DNA from 2 places in the Streptomyces sp. NPDC101181 genome. Region 2 is predicted to be linked to the other one. Evidence: riboswitches for the same ligand, from Rfam matches in the RefSeq annotation. Region 2 holds a riboswitch; the other holds the start of a gene.

Region 1 (3,400 bases), on a different contig from region 2:
CCTCCAGCTCACGGATGAGGGTGAGGAAGCCGTGCGCCTGATCGGCCGGGGCGAAGGGGTGCAGCGCGCCGAACTCGGGCCAGGTGACGGACTCCATCTCGGCGGTGGCGTTCAGCTTCATCGTGCAGGAGCCGAGCGGGATCATGCCGCGGTCCAGCGCGTAGTCCCGGTCGGCCAGCTTGCGCAGGTAGCGCAGCATCGCGGTCTCGGAGCGGTGCTGGTGGAAGACCGGGTGGGTGAGGATGTCGTCGTTACGCAGCAGGTTCCCGGGCAGTGCGTCGGCGACCGTACCGTCCAGGGCCTCGATGTCGCCCTCGGCACCGAAGGCGGCCCAGACAGCGGCGACCTGGGACCGGGTGGTGGTCTCGTCGCAGGCGACGGAGACGTGGTCGGCGTCGACGAGGCGCAGGTTGACCCCGCGCTCCCGGGCGTCCGCGACGATTCCCGCGGCCTTGCCGACGGCCCGCACGGTGATCGTGTCGAAGAACGCGCCGTGCACGACCTCGGCCCCGGCGGTACGCAGCCCCTCGGCGAGGATCGCGGCGTAGCGGTGGGTGCGCCGGGCGATCGTCCGCAGGCCGTCGGGCCCGTGGTACACGGCGTACATGCCGGCCATCACGGCGAGGAGCACCTGCGCGGTGCAGATGTTGCTGGTGGCCTTCTCGCGGCGGATGTGCTGCTCGCGGGTCTGGAGGGCCAGGCGGTAGGCCTTGTCGCCGTCGGCGTCGACGGAGACCCCGACGAGGCGGCCGGGCAGCGAGCGGGCGAACTTCTCGCGGACCGCCATGAACCCGGCGTGCGGGCCGCCGAAGCCCATCGGCACGCCGAAGCGCTGGGTGGTGCCCACCGCGATGTCGGCGCCGAGCGCTCCGGGCGAGGTGAGCAGCGTCAGGGCCAGCAGGTCGGCGGCGACGGTGACGATCGCGCCCAGCTCGTGGGCCTGCTCGATCACCGGCTCGATGGCCCGCACCGCGCCGGAGGCGCCCGGGTACTGGAGCAGCACGCCGAAGACGCCGCGCTCGGCGATCCGCGCGGGAATGCCCTCGCTCAGGTCGGCGACGACGACCTCGACGCCGGTGGGCTCGGCGCGGGTCTCGATGACCGCGACGGTCTGCGGCAGGGTGTCGGCGTCGACCAGGAAGACGCCGTTCTTGACCTTGCCGACCCGCCGGGCGAGCGCCATCGCCTCGGCGGCCGCGGTGCCCTCGTCCAGCAGGGAGGCGCCGGAGGTGGGCAGCCCGGTCAGCTCGGCGACCATCGTCTGGAAGTTCAGCAGGGCCTCCAGGCGGCCCTGGGAGATCTCCGGCTGGTACGGCGTGTAGGCCGTGTACCACGCGGGGTTCTCCATGACGTTGCGCAGGATCACCGGCGGCGTGAAGGTGCCGTAGTAGCCGAGGCCGATCATCGGGGCCAGCACCTGGTTGCGGTCGGCCAGCGACCTCAGCTCCGCCAGGACCTCCGCCTCGGTGCGCGCCGAGGGCAGGTTCAGAGCCTCCGCGCTCTTGATCACGTCGGGCACCGCGGCGGCGGTCAGTTCGTCGAGGGAGCCGTAGCCGACCTGGGCGAGCATCTTCGCCTGCGCCCCGGCATCGGGCCCTATGTGGCGCTGCTCGAACGGAATGCCCTGCTCCAGCTGGGAGAGCGGAGTGCGACGGGGTGTCATGGTGGAGGCCTCCTGGTCCGACACGACCTGCGAGGGGCACCGCGGCGCGGGTGCCCGGACGGCCTCCCCCTCTGTCATCTCAACCTGAGAGCTTCACCGGCGCACCCGGGGGCGTGCAGGCTTTCACCGTCGGTGAGGGTCGAACCCGTCCGGTCTGCGCCCGCACGGAACCGCCCTGCTTTCCAGAGTGACCTCGTCCGTGCGGTACGGGGGCCTGAGAGATTCCGGGGAGGAGTTGCTCCTTCGGCGCCTCCGGATTCCGCACCGAAGGACTCTCCCGCACGGGGTCAGCAGCCAGTGCCAGCCTACCAGCGGCCTCCGCGCCGGGGCTTTCGAGTGGCCGATGCCACGAATCTGCACTTGTGTGGTGCTGGTGGGCCGCAGGGGCCGCCCTGAGCAGTCCGGGACCAGTGGGAGGCACCGTGCAGACGGATATCGATCCGCGCCGCCTGATCGGCCGCAAGGCCTTCGATCGCAAGGGCGCCAAGATCGGAACGGTGGATGAGGTCTATCTCGACGACGCGACGGGGGTTCCCGAGTGGGCGGCCGTACGCACCGGCCTGTTCAGCCGGGACGCCTTCGTCCCCCTGGAGCCCAGCGAGTTCACCGAGGACGCGCTGCACGTCCCCTTCGACCGGGGCCTGATCAAGAACGCGCCGGACTTCGGTGTGGGCAGGCATCTCTCGCCCGAGCAGGAACTGCAGCTGTACCGGCACTACGGGCTGGACGCCTCGCTCCCGGCGGAGCCCCCCGGCGACCGGGACTTCGGCAGGCTGGCGGGCCAGGAGGAGTAGTCCGGCGGCTCCCGGACGAGCGGCAGCGGGTCGGCGGGCCGCAGCCGCGGATCGTCGACGCGGAAGGTCAGCACCCGGCCGGGCGCGCTCCACGGCTCCTCGAACCGGACGGTGACCCGGCCGATGCCGCTGCCCTGCACCCAGCCGTGCCCGTGCTCCTCGTGGTGCACGTCGTGTCCGGCGGGCCAGCGCCGGGCGGCCCGCGCCTCGGCGCTTTCGATCTCGGGCTCCGCCGGGGCGCTCTCCTCTCCGTTGCCCGTCACGGCCGGCTCCCGCGCCTCCTCGGAGCGCCGTTCCAGCTCGCGGGCGTCGGCGGCCTGCGCGAACAGGTCCTCCTGGGTGAAGTCGGCCAGCCCTGTCACCCCGACCCCCAGCAGCCGTACGCCCCCGGTCGTGTCGACGGACTCCAGCAGCCGTCCCGCGGCCTCGCGCACCACCGTCGGATCGTCCGTCGGACCGCGGAGCGTCTCGGAGCGGGTCAGCGTGGAGAAGTCGTACCGGCGCACCTTCAGCACCACCGTGCGCCCCGACCGGTCGGCCCCGCGCAGCCGCTCCACGCACCGCACGGCCAGCCGCTCCACCTCGGCGCGCACCCGCACCCGGTCGTGCAGGTCGACATCGAAGGTGTCCTCCACGGATACGGACTTGGCGTCCCGCTCGGCGACCACCGGCCGGTCGTCCAGCCCCAGGGCCATCCGGTAGAGCCCGTGGCCGTGGGCCTTGCCGACCAGCCGTACGAGCTCGGCCTCGCCCGCCTCGGCCAGGTCGTGGACGGTGGTCATCCCCGCGCGTCGCAGGTGGTCGCCGGTGGCCGGGCCGACGCCCGGCAGGATACGGACGGACAGGGGGGCGAGCAGTTCGCGCTCGGTGCCCGGCTCGATGAGCACCAGCCCGTCGGGCTTGGCCTGCTCGGAGGCGATCTTGGCGAGCATCTTGGACCCGG
Region 2 (3,400 bases):
CCCGGCTTCAGCAGCGCGAACATCGCGGCGGCGTTCGCCTGGGCGCCGGAGTGCGGCTGCACGTTCGCGGCCTCGGCGCCGAACAGGGCCTTGATCCGGTCGATCGCGATCTGCTCGACGACGTCGACGTGCTCACAGCCACCGTAGTAGCGGCGGCCCGGGTAGCCCTCGGCGTACTTGTTGGTGAGAACGGAGCCCTGCGCCTCCATGACCGCGACCGGAGCGAAGTTCTCCGAGGCGATCATTTCGAGGGTGGACTGCTGACGGTGGAGCTCGGCGTCGACGGCGGCGGCGACGTCCGGGTCCAGCTCGTGGAGGGAGGAGTTCAGAAGCGACATCAGGGGGTCCCTTGGGTCTCAGTTGCCGGAGAACGCGGTGTACTCGTCGGCGGAGAGCAGATCGGCCGGCTCATCCGTGACGCGCACCTTGAACAGCCAGCCGCCCTCGAAGGGAGCGGAGTTCACCAGCGAGGGGTCGTCCACGACGTCCTGGTTGGCCGCCGTCACCTCACCGGTCACCGGCGAGTACAGGTCGCTGACCGACTTGGTCGACTCCAGCTCGCCGCAGGTCTCGCCCGCGGTCACCGTGTCACCGACCTCGGGAAGCTGGGCGTAGACGACGTCACCGAGCGCGTTGGCCGCGTACTCCGTGATGCCGATCGTGGCGACGCCGTCCTCGACGGCCGACAGCCACTCGTGCTCCTTGCTGTACCGCAGCTGCTGGGGGTTGCTCATGTCCTGAATTCTCCTGTACGCGGGGGAGTGCTGATGAACGGTGGTCTTACGGGGTGAGACGCGGCGGCGTGACGTCGGCGACGCCGGGAGCGAGGGCCCGGCTCGTCACCGGAGGCCGCACCGGCCGGGTGTCACGTCTGCCGGAATATCACTTCTGGCGCTTGTAGAACGGCAGCGCGACGACCTCGTACGGCTCGTGCGTGCCCCGGATGTCCACGCCCACGCCCTGGGTGCCCGGCGCGGCGAAGGCCGCGTCCACGTAGGCCATGGCGATCGGCCTGCCCAGGGTGGGGGAGGGGGCGCCCGAGGTGACCTCGCCGATCACCGTGCCGTCCGCGACGACGGGGAAGCCCGCACGGGGGACCCGGCGGCCCTCGGCGACCAGGCCGACCAGCTTGCGCGGCGGGGCGGTCTCGGCGCGCCCGGCAGCGGCCTTCAGCGCCTCGCGCCCGACGAAGTCGCCCTCCTTCTCGAACTTCACGACCCGGCCGAGACCCGCGTCGAACGGGGTCAGCTCCGTGGTCAGCTCGTGCCCGTAGAGCGGCATCCCCGCCTCCAGCCGCAGCGTGTCCCGGCAGGAGAGGCCGCAGGGGATCAGCCCGTGCGGCTCCCCGGCCTCGCTCAGCGCCCGCCACAGCCGCTCGGCGTGCTCGGGGGCGACGAACAGCTCGAAGCCGTCCTCGCCGGTGTAGCCGGTACGGGCGATGAGCGCCGGGACCCCGGCGACCGTGCCCGGCAGGCCCGCGTAGTACTTCAGAGAGTCCAGGTCGGCGTCGGTGACGGCCTTCATCATCGCCGGGGACTCCGGGCCCTGCACCGCGAGCAGCGCGTAGGCGTCCCGGTCGTCGCGCACCTCGGCGTCGAAGCCCGCGGCCCGCGCGGTCAGCGCGTCCAGCACGGTCTGCGCGTTGCCCGCGTTGGCGACCACCAGGTACTCCGTCTCGCCCAGGCGGTAGACGATCAGGTCGTCCACGATGCCGCCGTCCTCCTGGACGATCATCGTGTAGCGGGCCCGGCCGTTGCCGACGGTGGCGATGTTGCCCACCAGCGCGTAGCTCAGGAAGGCCGCGGCCTGGGGTCCGGTGACCGCGATCTCGCCCATGTGGGAGAGGTCGAAGAGCCCGGCCCGGGTGCGTACGGCGTGGTGCTCGTCGCGCTCGCTGGCGTACCGCAGGGGCATGTCCCAGCCGGCGAAGTCGGTCATGGTGGCGCCGAGCGAGCGGTGCAGGGTGTCGAGGGCGGTGAGACGGGGGGCAGTGCTCATGGATACGGCTCCAGGGCATGACGACGTCAGGACGGAAATCCTCCCCATCTGTCATCGGAACCTGAGAGGTTCGCCGACAGCCCCGCGGGGCTGTTGCCCGCACCGGAGCGCCCCCCGGTCACGGGGGTCGGCTTGCACCTTGGGTGGAGCCGCGGAGCGGCCCGCTTTTCAGATCTGCCTCATCCACGCGGTACGGGGCCTGAGAGATTCAAGGGAGGATCTTGCTCCTTCGGCGCCCGGCCCACAGTGTGGCCGGAACTCTCCCGCGCGGATTCGAACGGCCGGTATGCAGTTGGCGCGGCCATCATCGCACGCATCGCGGCGGAGCGGGAGGCCGGTCCTCGACGTCCCCGCGAACGGCGGGCGCGGTTGTGCGACCTTGCCGATTCTTTACACTTCTGGAGCAGGTGGGGGCGGCTCGACGGCAGGGGGATGGGCATGACGTTGCAGCGGTCGACACCGGTCACCGGAGCCGCACCCGGGGCGGTGCCCGCACAGTCCGGCGCTCCGGCGCGGGAGCTGCTGACCGAGCGCGCCCCGGTGGTACGTGATCTGCGCGGGCGCCCCGGACACGGACCCGACGGCCTCGACTTCACCGCCGGGGACATCGTGGTCGTCTCCGGCCTCCCCGGCGGCGGCAAGTCCACCTTGATCCGGCACACCGTGACCGGCCGCGCCATCGACTCCCAGGACACCCGAGACCGCTGGGCCGCGGCCCTGCCCCCCTTACTCCCGTACGCCCTCTACCGCCCCCTGGTCCGCGCGGCCCACTACCTCGGCCTCTGGACCGTCCTGCGCTCCGGCGCCTCCGTCGTCGTGCACGACTGCGGCACACAGACCTGGGTACGCCGCTGGCTCGCCCGGCACGCCGGGCGCCGGGGCCGCGCCCTGCACCTGCTCCTGCTCGACGTGGACCCCGAGACGGCCCGCCGCGGCCAGCGCGAGCGCGGCCGCGGCGTCTCCGGCTACGCCTTCGCCCGGCACCGCCACGCGGTCGCCCGGCTGATCCGCGACACCGAGCGCGGCGCGCTGCCCGCCGGCTGCGCCTCGGCGGTCCTGCTGGACCGCGAGGCCGCGAGCGCGCTGCGAAGCATCTCCTTCACCGACCGCGAGGCCCCGGCCGCCTGTGCCGGTTAGGGTTCTGGCCGGGCGACGACCGCCGGGGCGACCACAGCCGGGCGGCGAGCGCCGAGAAGCGACGACGGGCTGAGAGAGGCACAGAGGCAGTGGACATTCCGGCACCCGCCCCGGCACACCCCCCGCAGGGATGGCCCGCCAACGAGCTCGAAGAGGTGCTGACCGCCTCGCTCGGCGTCCCGGACGCGGGCGGCCGGCTCGTCGAGGTGCTCGGCCGCAGCTCCCTGTGGGTGCCGCTGCCGGGCGGCGGCAGCCCCGCCAGCGC

What was found. A riboswitch is a leader RNA that binds a small molecule or an ion and turns the genes downstream of it on or off. The one in region 2 is predicted to bind glycine.
Region 1: another riboswitch for glycine. It lies ahead of gcvP (aminomethyl-transferring glycine dehydrogenase); the one in region 2 lies ahead of gcvT (glycine cleavage system aminomethyltransferase GcvT).

What each region holds. Positions count from the first base shown of each region.
Region 1 covers NZ_JBIWOX010000008.1:9,188-12,587, reverse strand. The annotation lists gene gcvP (aminomethyl-transferring glycine dehydrogenase) at 1-1,663, opposite strand, end outside; glycine riboswitch at 1,856-1,953, opposite strand; gene ACIRRU_RS14045 (PRC-barrel domain-containing protein) at 2,086-2,457, shown strand; gene ACIRRU_RS14040 (DNA polymerase IV) at 2,379-3,400, opposite strand, start outside.
Region 2 covers NZ_JBIWOX010000001.1:272,599-275,998, reverse strand. The annotation lists gene glyA (serine hydroxymethyltransferase) at 1-338, opposite strand, end outside; gene gcvH (glycine cleavage system protein GcvH) at 357-734, opposite strand; gene gcvT (glycine cleavage system aminomethyltransferase GcvT) at 883-1,998, opposite strand; glycine riboswitch at 2,177-2,274, opposite strand; gene ACIRRU_RS01195 (AAA family ATPase) at 2,437-3,135, shown strand; gene ACIRRU_RS01190 (enhanced serine sensitivity protein SseB) at 3,225-3,400, shown strand, end outside.